4 regions of the Trujillonella humicola genome follow, and region 1 is predicted to be linked to each of the others. Evidence: riboswitches for the same ligand, from Rfam matches in the RefSeq annotation. Region 1 holds a riboswitch; each other region holds the start of a gene.
What was found. Region 1 has a riboswitch for cyclic di-AMP ahead of ACK586_RS12475 (NlpC/P60 family protein). Riboswitches for the same ligand answer to the same signal wherever they lie in the genome.

Region 1 (3,592 bases):
TCGAGGTCGAAGACGACGGCTTCCTTGCTGGGGAAGTAGCTGAAGAACGTCGTCCGGGACACCCCGGCCTCGGCGGCGATGTCCTCGACGCTCACCGCGTCGTAGCCGCGCTCGTCGATCAGTCGCAGCGCGGTCGCGCGGATGGTGCGCCAGGCCGCGAGCTTCTTGCGCTCCCGCAGGCCCATGACGGCGGAGATGGGGCAGTGCTGCGCGTCCGCCGCACCCGTCGATCTCCGCATGGGCGGCAAGGTAGACCTGAACCTGAACTGGGTACAAGTTCTTACTGCGTCCGGCTTTCTGCGTTTCACGTCACGTTCACGAAGCGCCGGCACCGCAGTCGGCACCGCGGCCGGCATCGCAGCCGCGAGCCTGCCCTCGGCGGGCCGCCGGCGTGCGCATACTGGCGCCGCCGGGTCCGCGACGTCCGCCACGGCCGGCGTCCGCCCCGGCCGGCGCGGAACCGGCGAGCGCGCACCCGGTCGTCGCGCTCCGCGCATCCCGTCCGACCGACCAGGGAGTGGCTTCCGTGACCCAGTCAGGCGGTCCCGCGCCGTCGACGTCCGAGCGCTTCCTGCGCGGGGGCTGGTACTACGTGGTCGCGGTGGGCACGGTGGGTCTGTTCGCCGCGGCGCCGTTCTGGCACGCCTGGCACCGGCTGCGCCGCCCGCCGGTCCTCCGCTCCGCCGTCCTCTACACCGCCCTGGGGGCCGCGCTCGTCGCCCTGACGTCGCTGATCCCGCGGGACGCGAGCGGGGAGCCGGTCGGCAGCGGCGCCGCGGCGGTGAACGGCGTCCTCGCCGTCTCGGCCGTGGCCGTCGTCGTCGCGGCCTGCCTGCAGCTGCGCCCGCTGCGCCGGGAGGTGTACGGCCGCCCCGGCGAGCTGCCCTCGCACTCCGACCGCGTGCTGGCGGGGGCGCTGGCGGCGCGCGCCCGGCGGGAGGAGGCGCGCGAGCTCGCCGGCCGCGATCCGGCGCTGGCCCGGGACCTGGGCATCGGCCGGCCCGATCTCGGCCGCGGGTACGACGACGGCGGGCTGGTCGACGTCAACACCGCTCCGGCCGCGGTCATCGAGCAGGTGTGCACGATCGACCGCTCGCACGCCGCGGCGATCGTCGCCGCCCGAGAGCGGCGCGGGTCGTTCTACAACGTCGGGGAGCTCCTGGTGGACGTCGACCTGCCGCCGCACGTCGCCGCGCACCTGCAGGAACGCGGCATCGCGCTCTGAGGCGGCATCGCACCGGTGTCGCGTCGCTCAGCGTGAGCTCCGGCCCGCACGGCCACCCGGCCGGGGGAGGGCGGTCACCCGTCGTCGTGGTGCCCGGGGTCCCCGGTGCGTGGTCCGGTCGATGGAGGGGAGGAGAGGGCCGCAACGCCGCGCCGCCCGGGGGAGGAACCGTGACCAGCGTCGACCCGCAACCCAGCCCCGCTCCGACGGTCGGGACGACCTGCACGCGCAGGACCGCCGGCCACACGCCGCACCGCGCCACGATCCTGCTGTGCCACACCGGGGCGCTGTCGGAGTGGCGGTCGGTGTTCGTGCTCGGCGTCCACGACGGGGTGGTCACCCTCGCCGACGGCGACGAGGTCGTCGGCTTCGCCAACCACGCTCCCGGGGAGCTGGCCCGCGCGGTGGCCGAGGCCGGCCCTGAGGCCCACCTGAACACCCGCTTCGGCTACCTGTTCCTCGCCTCGTGGCCGCGGGATCCGGAGGCCGTGTTCTCCCTGGCTCCCACGGACCGGCCGCATTCCCCCTGCGGCTGAGCGGCTGAGCGCCTCGGAGCCCCGGTCGCAGCGCGGCGACCGGGGTGCCGAGGGATCCTCACCAGGCGGGGCGGGCCGATCCGACGTAACCGGGCACCGAGCCGGCCCACACCACGGAGACGGGCTTCCCGTACGTGGAGGAGTGGACCATCATCCCGTTGCCGACGTACATGCCGACGTGGCCGACGGGGCTGTAGAAGAACAGCAGGTCACCGGGCTGCATGTCCCACAGGCTGATCGGCAGGCCGATCTGGGACTGCATCCGCGACGAGTGCGGCAGGTTGATGCCCGCGGCCGCGTACGAGTACTTGACCAGGCCCGAGCAGTCGAAGCTCGACGGCCCGCCACCACCCCACCGGTAGGGCTTGCCGACCTGGGCCAGCGCCGTGTCGACGGCGACCTGGGCCGCCGGGGTCGGGGCGAAGGACGGGACGGCCGTCGGAACGGCCGCCGGCACCGCGGCAGGCACTGCGGCGGGGACGGAGGCGGGCACCGAGGCGGCGGCCGCAGTGGGGGTGAGGGCGAAGCCCGCACCGGCGACCAGGGCGATCGCGGCCCCCTTGACGGAACGGGGCAGACGGCGCGAGGACGTGCGAGTAGTCGTCATGGACGACGGGTTCTCCTTGGGTCTCCGTGTTCCGCCTACCGGGTTAGCTGACGGGTTCGGACGCAGGAATCGCCCGGCCTGTCCCGGGACGTCGTCGTCCCGGCACAGCGCTTCACCCCACTGGTTCGGTGGGTCCCCGGTCCGGGCGGCGCTTCGTCGCGGCGCCCGGTTCGGCGGGTCCGCCGAGTGTCGCCAGCTGATCAGCGACGGGTAGGGGCCTCGACGGACGGCATGACGCTAGGGCGGCCCTCGACCCCCGGCAGCGCGGCCCGCAGCCGGACACGCCACGGCCGTCCCACCCCGAGCTCGGGCGTGTCGGAACCGCCCGTGCGGGCGTTGAGCAGCGCGGACGCCGTCCCGCCGCCGCTCCGGGTCGCGACCCATGTCGCATCGTCCGGTGTAATCGAATCGCCGCGGCATGGCACCACGCAGCGTCGCCGGGCGTTGGCGGGGCGTCGACGGAAATGCCCGGGGTTGACCCACCGGTCGAGCGGGCAACGACGGGGCAACGACGACGTGAACCGACCCGACTGGAGGAGGAAGACATGGCCGGGATGATCCGGAAGCTGATCGCCTCAGGCGTTGCCGCCAAGCTGGTGCAGGAGGCCCGCAAGCCGCACAACCAGGAGAAGATCAAGCAGATGGTGGCCAAGTTCGGCGACCAGAACAAGAAGCGCGGCGGAGGGGCCGGAGGGGGACGCGGCGCCGTCCGCTGACCCCAGCCCGAACGCACGACGACCCCTGCCCGGCAGCCGCCGGGCGGGGGTCGCTGGCTGTCTGCTCCCCGGGGAGGTCCATGAGGCCGTTGAGCCCGCTGGGGCTAGTTGGTTCCGGTACCCCGTGGATGGGGTCCCGTTCCGGCTCGGTGCGCCGATGAGAGCTCAGACGCGCAAGGACGCCTTGTCGTCTCTGCAGGACTCATCGACGCAGCGAGGAAGACCGCCATGACTCAGCAGTTGCAGGCTCCCCAGCCGCCCTATGCGGCGCCGGCGCCGGCCAAGAAGCCCTTCTACAAGAAGGCCTGGTTCCTCGTGGTGGCGGCGATCGCCGTCATCGCGGTCATCGCCAGCCAGAGCGCCGGAGGCTCGGGGGACTCCGGTGGCACGTCGGCGAACGGTGGCGCGGCCGGTGGCGCGGGCGACTCGGCGCCTGCCGTGAACGCGGACGCGACGATCGGTCAGCCGGCGCGCGACGGGAAGTTCGAGTTCGTCGTCCAGGGCATCG
Region 2 (3,592 bases), on a different contig from region 1:
TGCGAGCCGAAGAACCAGTGCCAGGCCGCGGGCGGGTCGGGGTCGGAGAGGTTGGTCGAGGCCAGCCGCCGCTGCATGTCCACGAAGGCCTGCGCGTCGCCGGTGAGCTCCAGGGCGTGCAGGTCGGCACGGCGCTCCACCTGACGCGACACGAGGTTCTGCACCGGTGTGGCCAGCAACGTCCCGACGGACACCAGCAGCAGCACCAGAGCCACGACCCGCCCGTCGCGCGGGGACTCGACGCCGGCCCGGCGCAGCAGCCGCGGCGAGGTCAGCAGCCAGCCCAGCAGGCAGACGGCGCCGGCGGCACCCAGCGCGCCCATCAGCGTCCCGGTGAGCACGTCGTCGGTGGCCACGTGCCCGAGCTCGTGCGCCACGATCGACTCGATCTCGGCGTCGGGCAGCCGGGTGAGGACCGTGTCGTAGAGGACGATCCGGCGGGTGCCGCCGAAGCCGGACACGTAGGCGTTCAGCGACGTCGTCCGCCGGGAGGCGTCGGACACCAGCACGTCCTCGACGGGAGTGCCGTTCTCCTCGGCCAGCGCCAGCAGGTCGGTGCGCAGCTGCCCGGCCGGCAGCGGCTCGAAGGTGTTGAAGGCCGGCTCGATGACGACCGGGTAGAGGAACGAACCGACGACGACGAGGCCCGCGGCCGCCCCGGCCGCCCAGGCCCACCAGGTCCGCGGCGCCCGCCGGACCAGCCACACGAGCGCGAGCAGCGTCAGGGCCGTGAGCGCCGCGTCGATGGCCAGCGAGACGACGACGTCGCGGCCCCACAGCGGCCAGCTGCGGGTCGACAGCCCGTAGCGGTGCCGCACCACCTCGCCGTAGACGCTGATCGGCAGGGTGACCAGCCGGCCGACCGCCAGCAGCGCCACGGTGCCGAGCACCACCTGCCAGGCCCAGCCGCCGCCCAGCGGCCGCGCCACGGCCTGCACCAGCCGCGCGCCCAGGGGGGTGAGGCCGAACACGGCCGACACCGCGAGCCCGAGCACCAGTGCGGCGAGCGACGCCGGCCGGATGGCGCTCGCGAAGGCCTCGGCCCGCTCGACGGCCGCGGCGGGCAGGCCGGCGCCGGGGTCGGGCGCGGTGGGCCCGCCGGGGACGTCGGGCAGCAGGGTCCAGGGCGTCCGCAGGACCACCACGAGGACGAAGGCCGCACCGAGGACGACCGCGGCCACGAGCGCGGCCCGGCGGGCGGACACGTCCCGAGCTTAGAAGAGGACCCGGGCGGACCGCCCCGACCGGCGCCGCGCCCGCCACGACGCGGGCCGGTGACCCCCGAAGGGGTCACCGGCCCGGTCACGTCGGCAGCCGGAGTGCGGGGCGCGCCGGCTCAGAGGATGCGGCGGACGGCGGTGATGCCGCCCATGGAGTCCACGCTGACCACCTTGACCGGCTGGCCCGAGGTGGAGGCGTGGACCATCTGGCCGTTGCCGATGTACATGGAGACGTGGCTGACCGGGCTGTAGTAGAAGATCAGGTCGCCCGGCTGCATCTCGGCCCGCGAGACGGCGGTGCCCATCTGCGACTGCATGCGGCTGGAGTGCGGCAGGCTGACGCCGGCGGCGGCGTAGGCGTACTGCGTGAGGCCGGAGCAGTCGAAGGCGTTCGGCCCGCCGGCCCCCCAGACGTAGGGGTCCCCGACCTGGGCCAGCGCGGTGTCGACGGCCACCTGGGCGGCGCCGCTGCTCGCCACCGGGCGGGCGACCGCGGCGGGGGCGACGGGCTCGCCCGTGCGCACGGTCTGGGCCTGCTGCACCTGCGCCTGCTGGGCCGCGGTCAGCTCGTCGTACTGCCGCTGGTAGTCGGCGATGTCGGAGTGGAGCGCATCCTCCTGGGCGCTGAGGTCGTCGAGCGTCTGCCGGGCGGCGACCTCCGCGGCCTCGGCGTCCGCCTCGGCCTGCTCGGCCTGCTCGGCCGCCGCCGACACGTCGTCCAGCACGCCGGTGGTGTGGCCGGAGATCTGGTCGAGCATCGCCAGGCTGCTCACGAAGTCCTCGGCGGAGTCGCTGGTCATCAGCAGGTTCAGCGTGGCCAGGCTGTCGTCGGCTCCGGTGTAGGCGCTGCGCGCGACCTGGCGGATCTGCCCGTCGAGCGCGTCCAGCTGTTCCTGCGTGGTCGCCAGCTCCTGGCGCGCGGCCTCGACGGCGAGGCGCTGCAGGGCGAGCACCTCGCGGGCCTCGTTCACCTGCTCGGTGACCGCCTCGAGGCGGTGGCTGGCCTCGGCCACCAGCTGGGCGGCCTGCTCGGGGGTCGTCGCCGCCTCGGGGTCTGCCAGGGCGGTACCCGGGAGGGCGGTGACGACCAGGGCGGCCGTGGTCCCCACCAGCAGCCCGCGGCCGAGCCGGCGGGGGCGGGAGGGACGCTGGTCCCCGGCCGGGAGACCGGGGTGGAACTGTGCTCGTGCATGCCCCAGGGCAGGGCGAGGCGTCGCCACGGTCGGCGGCTCTCCGTTCTTCCTCAGCAACCGCCTACCGAGTTAGCTGACGGGTTCGGGCTGGGAAGACGTGCCCTATCTCTGCGCGCCGCGGACGGCGCGTGCACGCCGGCGGGGCCGGCGCGCACGAGAACTCACCCCAGTGCTGCGGTGGGTCCCCGGCTCACCTCGGTCCCGGGCGCCCCCGGAGGTGGCGCCCGAGCCTGCGGTGACTCGGCGGTGTCCGGCCGAGGTCGCCCCGCGCGGGGCGACGACCACCCGGTCGGACGCCGGACACGGTACGGCCGTGATGCAGATGTGACAAACGCGGGAGGCGTGGATTGTGGGAATCGACACGTTCAGCATGCTCGCCACTCCGGTGCGTCACCACCGCGGTCAGCCGATCCGGCGGCGGCCCCCCGGCGTCTCCTCGGGCACGGCCCGGTGCCGCAGCGGGGGCACCAGGCCCCCCTCGGCGAGCGCCCGGACGGCGCGGCGCTCCACCTCGTCGAGCTCCACGACCACCCCGCCCGGGGTGGTCGTCGTCGCGGACTCCTCCTCGGGGGCGCCCGGACGGCGGGTCATCGGCACCACGGCCGGATCGGTGCCCTGCCAGCCCGGCGGCGCGCCGAGCAGCACCGTCACCACGCAGTCGGCGCAGCCGGTACCGCGGGCGGTGCAGGTGTCGCAGTCGATGAGCATGGCCGCTCTCCTCCCGGTCCTCTCGTCGGTCGGGCGCGACGCTAGGCACGCCCTCCGACAGTTCCGGTCAGGTCCCGGCGTACTCCCAGTGCCACGGCTCCTCCCGGCCGTTCCCCGGATCGGCCCAGGTGGGGTGCAGCCAGCCGAACCGGCCCGCGTTGGCCACCATCCACTGGTACTGCGCGGTGCCGAAGGTCTGGACGCCGCCGCACAGGTCGACCGCCAGACCCCAGCCGTGGTTGCTGGTCCCGGGCACGGCCGCCAGCGCCGGCTTCTGCCCGTACAGCCGGACCTGGCTGGCGTAGGTCCGGTAGGAGTCGGTGATGCACAGGGGCGTGCCGAACGCGGAGGCGAAGGCGGCGCTCATGGCGCGGTAGGCCGCGGCCGCGTCGCAGCGCAGCGCGTGGGCCGCGACGCCGATCTCGCAGAGCGCACTCGGCGGGATGAGGCCGTTGGGGTAGCCGCCCCACG
Region 3 (3,592 bases), on a different contig from region 1:
CGCCACGCCCTACCGGGAGGCGATCGGCTCCCGGCTGATCGGCCTCCGGGACTTCCTGCTGCTGTTCTTCTTCATCGACCTCGGCTCACGGCTGGGCGTCGCGGAGGCGCTGGGCCGGATCGGCCCCGCCGTCGCCCTCTCGCTGCTGGTCCTCGTCGGCAACCCGCTGATCGTCCTGGTGATCATGGGGTTCATGGGCTACCGGAAGCGGACCAGCCTCCTCGCCGGGCTGACCGTGGCCCAGATCAGCGAGTTCTCCCTCGTCCTGGCGGCGCTCGGGCTGAGCCTCGGGCACATCACCGCGGACACCGTGGGGCTCGTCACCGCGGTCGGCGTCATCACCATCGCGCTCTCCACCTACATGATCCTCTACTCGGCAGCGCTCTACGCCCGGCTGGCGCCGCTCCTGTCGGTCTTCGAGCGGGCGCGGCCGCGGCACGCGGACGACAGCGGGGACGCCGCCGACAGCGGCGTCGACCTCGTCGTCGTCGGCGCCGGCCGCTACGGCGGCCGGCTCGTCCGGCAGCTGCTGGCCCGGGAGGCCCGCGTGCTCGTCGTCGACAGCGATCCGCAGGCCCTGGAGCGGGTCGGCAAGGACGGCGCGCAGACCCTCTACGGGGACGCTGAGGAGCCCGAGCTGGTCGACGCGCTGCCGCTGCGCGGCGCGTCGTGGGTGGTCAGCACCGTGCCCGACCGGTCGGTCAACCTGGCCCTCCTGCACGGTCTGGAGCAGGCCGGCTTCACCGGATCGGTCGCGCTGACCGCGCACAACGACCACGATGCCGACCGGCTCGAGGCCGCCGGTGTGGACGTCGTCCTGCGGCCTTTCCACGCGGCCGCCGACAGCGGTGCCGCCATCCTCCTCGAGGAGGCCGGGACGTGGGGCGCGGCGAGGTGACCGGCCGGGGATGACCGGCGGGCCGGTCCGCCGGTCCGGGGACACCCCGCGACGGCGACGGCCGCCCGGTGCAGGACCGGGCGGCCGTCGTCGTGCTGCGGGGGTGCCCGCCGTGTCGGCTCAGCCGACGTAGTTCACGTGCACGTGGTCGAAGTGGTTCGCGGTCACGCCACCGCGGTCGGCCATCGCCCGCCAGGCGCCACCGGGGGAGGTGATGATCCGCTGCTCCCAGATGACGTACTCGACACCCAGCTCGCCCCAGTGGTCGAGGTGGTACTGGGCGATGGCGTCGCCGAGGGCGTTGTCCCGCATGACCATGTAGTCGACGGCCAGCCCCGAGGGGTGGCCGTGCGGGTCGACCGCGCTGGCGCGGGTGCCGCCGAGCGTGATGGCGGCGGCGCCCGGGACGTTCGACACCACCGCGTTCGCGGCGGCCTGCGCCGGCGGCCGGATCGGGCCGGCGCTGTTGGTGATGCGCGCGACCGCCTCGACGGCCGCGGCGACCGGCGCCGGAGCCGGGGCCGCTGCGGCGACCGGAGCCGGAGCCGGCTCGGGGGCGGGCGCAGGGGCCGGCTCGGGAGCAGGGGCCGGCGCGGGCTCGGGGGCGTGCGCAGGGGCCGGCTCCGGGGCCGCCTCCGCCGCGGGCTCCGGTGCGGGCGCGGGCGCGGGCGCGGGCTCCGGCTCTGGGGCGGCCTCGGGTGCCGGGGCGGCGTCGGGGGCCGGAGCCGGCTCGGGGGCCGGCGGGACCGAGTCGCCCGCGGGGCCGTTGGTGCCCGGGACGGTCCCGACCGAACCGCTCAGGGTGAAGACCTGGCCGGGGAAGATCAGGTCCGGGTCGGCGCCGATCGCCGAGACGTTGCGGTGGTAGAGCTCCCGCCACGGCTGGTCGAAGTCGGCGGCGATGCGGGACACGGTGTCGCCGCGGACGACGGTGTAGGTGCCGTCCGGAGCCGCGTGCCGGCCGTAGCTCGCGGTGGTGTCCTCGTAGGTCTCGGGAGCCGAGGACGCCGAGCCGTGTGCGTGCTGCACGTGGGCGTCGGCGGCGCCGGACCAGTCGGGGACGGCGGGGGTGGCCTGCGCCGTGGCCGGCGAGCCGAAGACGCCGAGCCCGACGACGGTGGCGCCGGCGGCGAGGGGAGCGCGGGAGAGGGCCTTCTTGGTGCGGACGTAGCGGGGAGCGCGGTGCTTGGACACGGGGTGTGAGTTCTCCGATCACCGCCGGTGAGGTGAGCTGTCGGGTTCGGGCGATCGGTGCCCGGCCGCTGCGCGGCTTCACCCCGAGGCGCGGATGCGCCGTGGAGACCTGGGTCCCCCACCCCTGCCCTGGGAGGAGTGGATGACGACCGGTGGGCAGGGTTGGGCGGACCGGTCGCCGCGTTCACTGTGCGGAACGCTGCCAAGACGCTACGTATGGAGATGTCAGTTGTCGTCGTGACGCAGATCATGCTCGGCGTCCGCACTGCTCGTACCGGCGTGTCCAGGGGCCGTGACGAAACCCACCCGACCCCTACGGCCGGTTTCCCGACCGATCCGGTCGGCATCCGCCTACCGTGGACACGTGGCACGACCGTTCCGGCAGCAGGTGGACGAGGGCATCCTCGACCGCGCCGCCGGGCTGTTCGCCCGTCGCGGGTTCGCGAAGACGTCGGTCCAGGACATCGCGGTCGCCGTCGGCCTGTCCAAGGCCGGTCTGCTGCACCACTACCCGAGCAAGGACGCCCTCTACGAGGCCGTGCTGGCGCACGCCGAGGGGATGGGGCGGCGAGTCGTGAGCGCGGTGGCGGAGCTGCCGCCGGGCCGCGAGCGCGACCTGCGGGCCCTCGAGATCCTCGTGGACGTCGCCCTCGCCCACCCGGGCATCGTCGCCCTGATGCTCGGACCGGCCACCGATCCCGGGCCCGCGACCGAGGAGCCGGCGGCGGCGGGCACCGAGGTGCTGCGCGCCTTCGGCGTGGAGCAGGAGACGGCCGAGGCCGAGCGGCTCGTCCGGGTCGTCGGCGCCCTGTCCGCGCTCGCCGTCCTCACCCTCGCCGCGCACTCCGCGGGCACGACCACCGAGTGGCGGCGGCACATCGTCGCCACCTGCTCCGACGCGCTGGGCCACCGCCGCCCCGGCGCGCCGCCCCCCGATCCCCACCAGGTGGAGGCCTGATCCCGCATGGCTGTCCTGCTGTCCCGACTCGGGGCCTTCGCGTACCGGCGCCGGCTGCCCGTCGTGCTCGTCTGGCTGGTGGTCCTCGTGGGCGGGGGCGTCGGCGCCGTCACCCTGTCCGGGGAGACCGACAACAGCTTCTCGATCCCGGGGCAGGAGTCGACCAACGCGCTCGAGCGGATCGCCGAGGAGTTCCCCGACGGTCCCTCCGGGGCCACGGCGCGGGTCGTCTTCGCCTCGCCCGAAGGCGGGGTGATCGACGTCCCGGCGGTGCAGGCCCTGGTCGCCGACCTCGGGCAGCTGCCCGGCGTCGTGGGGGCCAGCGACCCGTTCGACCCGGCCAACCCCGGCGTGAACTCGGCCCAGCCGACGATCGCCTACAGCACCGTCGCCTACGACGCCGCGCCCGGCGAGGTGACCCCGGAGCAGCAGGACGCGCTGCTCGCCGCGGTCGAGGACGCCGGCAGCGGCATCCTGACCGTCGAGGTCGGCGGCGAGGCGGTGCAGGAGCCGCCGCACGTCGGCGGTCCCGCGGAGGTGGT
Region 4 (3,592 bases), on a different contig from region 1:
CGCGCGGTGCCCGGCCAGGTGGTCACCATCCTGATCAGCAACGGCGCCGACTACGTCGCGCCCGCGCCCGCGCCCGATCCGGCGCCCGGGGGCGGGGGCGGGGGCGGGTCGACGCCGGCGCCGCCGCCGCCGTCCACCCCCGCACCGGCTCCCGAGCCGCCGCCCCCGCCGGACGGCGGACCCGCTCCCGGCGGCCCGCCGGTCGAGCCCGGTGTCCCGGCGCCGCCCGACGACGACTGAGCTCCGGCCGGGCCGGGTCGGCCCGACGTCAGCCGGACCTCGAGCGCCCCGGTGAGCAGCCAGCCACCGAGCAGCACCAGGTGCAGCAGGAAGAGCCAGAGGGCCAGGGCGACCGCCGCCCCGACCGGTGTCAGACCGCCGAAGGGCGCCCCCAGGTCCAGGGGCAGCGACAGGAACAACGCGAAGCCTTGCAGGAAGCCCGACAGGCAGGCGGCGGTGAACAGGGAGCCGCAGACCAGGGCGGGCCAGCGCATCCGGCCGGCCGCGACCACGCCGAAGCCCCAGGCCAGGGGCACGGTCAGCACGAGCAGCACCGAGTAGTAGCCGATCGCGAACCGGCCGATGGCGGCGCCGGCGCCGTCCTGGGAGCCCAGCTCGGCCATGCTCTCGGCGGCCAGCAGCAGCGGGAGCAGCAGCAGCGGGGTGACCACCACGAGGGGCAGCCCGAGCAGCCGGCCCCGCCAGCCGGTCAGCGTGTCGTGCCGCCCGCTGAAGCGCAGCAGCGACCGGCGCAGCCCCTCCCCGTACAACGACAGCGGGAGCAGGGCCAGCAGGAAGCCCAGGACGTCCATGCCCAGGCCGGCGTCCACCAGGTCCACCACGACGTCGGGGGCGCCGAGCTCGGCCGGCAGCACCTCGACCAGGCGGTCGGTGAGCCGCTGCACCTCGTCCGCGCCGATCACCAGGCCGGTGAGCCGCACGGCCACGAGCAGCAGGGGGATGACGGCGATCCCGGCGTAGAACGTCAGCCCGGCGCCGATCAGCGCGAGGTCGCGGCCGCGCAGCCGGTCGCGGACCGTGGCCCCGAGGAAGCGCAGCTCCGCGCGGACCCGGGCTCGGGTCCACGCGGACCCCGCGGGCAGCGGGGAGCCCGAGGTGCTCAGCCCTCGGACTCGGAGGTCTGGGTCGACGGGCCTTCCGTCTCGGCGCAGTCGGCGGTGTTCTCGGCGGTGCCGCACTCCTGCTCGTTGCGGTCCACGTCGGTGTTCGTCCCGCCCTCGGTGTTGCTGCACCCGGTGGTCACGGAGGCGGCGATGGCGAGGGCGACGAGCGGGCGGGTCAGTGCCCGCCGGGTGATGCGCATGCCCCGCAGAGTGCACGCGGGACCGCACCGGCAAACCCGGCGGACGACAGGGCCCGACGCCGTCATCCGGGGGCGTGGCCGGGGTCACCGCGGGCTCCCGCCCCGGGGCCGTCCGGCACGGCTCCGGTGCGCGGGCCGGTTCGAAGCGTCAGTGCAGGTCAGCCCCCCGGTCCTCGGGTAGGGACGCCGTCCCGGAGGTTGCGGCACGGAATCGGTCGCTCACCGTGAGCAAACGAATTACACGCTGGTGATTGTCACGGACCCGTCACGGCGCTTACCGTCTGTGCGTCCGGAGGGGCGCAGCGTCACCGACCTGGGTGACACCCCGCGGACGCCGTCGAGCCGGCCGACCCTCCCGAGGGGACGCCGGGCCGGGGACCCACCGCAGTCCTGGGGTGCAGTGCCCGCGGACCTCCCGCGAGCACCGGGCGTTCTCCCGCCCGAACCCGTCAGCTAACCCGGTAGGCGGCCGTCGGAGAAACGGAGAGCCGCCGGACCATGGCGACCCCTGAGCGTGCCTTCCCCGCGCGCCCGCACCACCCCCGCCGCAGCCCGGTCACCCGCCGGGCGCTGCTGCTGGCCTCCGCGATCGGCGTGGCCCTCGGCGTGACCCTCGTGCCGGCTCCCGCGGGGGCCGAGGAGCCGGGCACCGCGGCCGAGGCCGCCGAGCTGATGGCCGCCCGCGGTCACGAGCTCGAGGCGGTGACCGAGCAGTTCAACGAGGCACGAGAGCACCTCCTCGGTCTGCAGGCCGCCGCGGCGGAGGCCACGACCGCCGCCGACGCGGCGCAGGCGCAGGTCGCGGGCGCGCAGCAGCAGGTGCGCGGTGTGGCCCGCAGCGCGTGGACCGGCCAGACCGGTGGCTCGCTGGCGGCCCTGCTGACCAGCGAGTCGCCGGAGGAGTTCATCGACCAGGTCGCCGTCCTCGGCATGGTCGCCGACCACCAGAGCGACCTGCTGACCACGGCCGTGTCCGCCGGCGACGCGGCGGCCGCCGCCCGTGCCGCCGCCGACGCCGCGGCCGCCGAGGCGCAGCGCACCTACGACGCCGTCGCCGCGCAGCAGGCCGCGCTCGAGGCCGAGATCGCCGAGTACCGGGCCGACTTCCAGCGGCTGACCGCCGCCGAGCAGCAGGCCGCGCTGGCCGCGGCGGCAGCGGCGCACGCCGAGACCACCGCCAGCCGCGACGACCGCGAGGAGTCGACCGGGGCGACGGCGACCTCGGAACCCTCCGGGCCGGCCGCCTCGGCGCCCTCCGCGCCGGTCGTGACCGGCGGCGGGGCCGCCCAGGTCGCGATCGACACCGCCATGGCCCAGCGCGGCAAGCCCTACGTGTGGGCCGCCGCCGGGCCGCGCTCCTTCGACTGCTCGGGACTGACCCAGTACGCCTTCCGCGCCGCCGGGATCAGCCTGCCGCACTCCAGCCGGATGCAGTCCCAGATGGGCCAGGCCGTCTCCCGCGCCGACCTGCGCCCCGGCGACCTGGTCTTCTTCTACAGCCCCGTGAGCCACGTGGGCATCTACATCGGCAACGGCCAGATGGTGCACGCGCCGACGTCCGGGGACGTCGTGAAGGTCGCCTCGATCGACTCCATGGGCGGCTACTCCGGCGCCCGCCGCATCGCCGGGTAGTCGACGGGCCTCCCCGTCCTCCACCGCTCGCTCGCGCTCGCGGCGGGCCCCTACCGGGAGGCCGCCCGGGGTCGGGTGACCGCCTGCAGCAGGCCCCAGACGAAGCGGGCTCGCCGGCCGTCGGGCAGCGCGACCTCCCAGTGCGCCGGCGCCTGCGCCCCCACGTGCCGGGCCCCGGGGACGGCGGCGACGTCGTCGACGACGTGCTGCCAGACCAGCAGCCGGCCCGGGCGCGCGGCCGGGACCCCCGAACCCGGACCGCGGACCAGCTGCTCGTCGAGCACCTCGCCGCCGGGGCCGCTGACCACCCGCCAGCGCAGCTGCGGCCACAGCGGCAGCGGCCACTGGCGCAGCTCCAGCTCCAGGTCGCCGTGCCGGCGGGGGACGCAGGTGTCGGGCGGTCCGAGCACCGCCGTCCGCAGGGCCAGGCCGCGGGGCGCCCGGGAACTGTGCTGCAGCGCCTGCCACCGGGTGTGCGCCGCATGGGCTGCGCCGCGCGTCGCCGACAGCCGCGGCAGCGCGTCGGCGACCAGGTCGGGGCGGACGTCGGCCATCCGTCGCAGCAGGACCAGGCAGAACTCCCGCCGCGCCAGTCCCCGCACCCCGACGACCCTGCCACCCGCAGCCCGCCCGGTG

Region 2: linked by a shared signal. The riboswitch ahead of ACK586_RS22020 (C40 family peptidase) and the one ahead of ACK586_RS12475 (NlpC/P60 family protein) in region 1 are both predicted to bind cyclic di-AMP.
Region 3: linked by a shared signal. The riboswitch ahead of ACK586_RS10750 (LysM peptidoglycan-binding domain-containing protein) and the one ahead of ACK586_RS12475 (NlpC/P60 family protein) in region 1 are both predicted to bind cyclic di-AMP.
Region 4: linked by a shared signal. The riboswitch ahead of ACK586_RS00065 (C40 family peptidase) and the one ahead of ACK586_RS12475 (NlpC/P60 family protein) in region 1 are both predicted to bind cyclic di-AMP.

What each region holds. Positions count from the first base shown of each region.
Region 1 covers NZ_JBJNRJ010000020.1:56,531-60,122, reverse strand. The annotation lists gene ACK586_RS12490 (TetR family transcriptional regulator) at 1-239, opposite strand, end outside; gene ACK586_RS12485 (ComEA family DNA-binding protein) at 527-1,225, shown strand; gene ACK586_RS12480 (hypothetical protein) at 1,396-1,761, shown strand; gene ACK586_RS12475 (NlpC/P60 family protein) at 1,820-2,368, opposite strand; cyclic di-AMP (ydaO/yuaA leader) riboswitch at 2,386-2,529, opposite strand; gene ACK586_RS12470 (hypothetical protein) at 2,914-3,084, shown strand; gene ACK586_RS12465 (DUF4352 domain-containing protein) at 3,313-3,592, shown strand, end outside.
Region 2 covers NZ_JBJNRJ010000062.1:23,258-26,849, forward strand. The annotation lists gene ACK586_RS22015 (M48 family metallopeptidase) at 1-1,205, opposite strand, end outside; gene ACK586_RS22020 (C40 family peptidase) at 1,337-2,329, opposite strand; cyclic di-AMP (ydaO/yuaA leader) riboswitch at 2,457-2,631, opposite strand; gene ACK586_RS22025 (hypothetical protein) at 2,816-3,121, opposite strand; gene ACK586_RS22030 (D-alanyl-D-alanine carboxypeptidase family protein) at 3,189-3,592, opposite strand, start outside.
Region 3 covers NZ_JBJNRJ010000016.1:47,785-51,376, forward strand. The annotation lists gene ACK586_RS10745 (cation:proton antiporter) at 1-898, shown strand, start outside; gene ACK586_RS10750 (LysM peptidoglycan-binding domain-containing protein) at 1,019-2,092, opposite strand; cyclic di-AMP (ydaO/yuaA leader) riboswitch at 2,100-2,243, opposite strand; gene ACK586_RS10755 (TetR/AcrR family transcriptional regulator) at 2,457-3,050, shown strand; gene ACK586_RS10760 (MMPL family transporter) at 3,057-3,592, shown strand, end outside.
Region 4 covers NZ_JBJNRJ010000001.1:8,514-12,105, forward strand. The annotation lists gene ACK586_RS00050 (transglycosylase domain-containing protein) at 1-240, shown strand, start outside; partial or broken gene ACK586_RS00055 (YhjD/YihY/BrkB family envelope integrity protein) at 339-1,199, opposite strand; gene ACK586_RS00060 (hypothetical protein) at 1,121-1,324, opposite strand; cyclic di-AMP (ydaO/yuaA leader) riboswitch at 1,695-1,787, shown strand; gene ACK586_RS00065 (C40 family peptidase) at 1,823-2,956, shown strand; gene ACK586_RS00070 (hypothetical protein) at 3,007-3,558, opposite strand.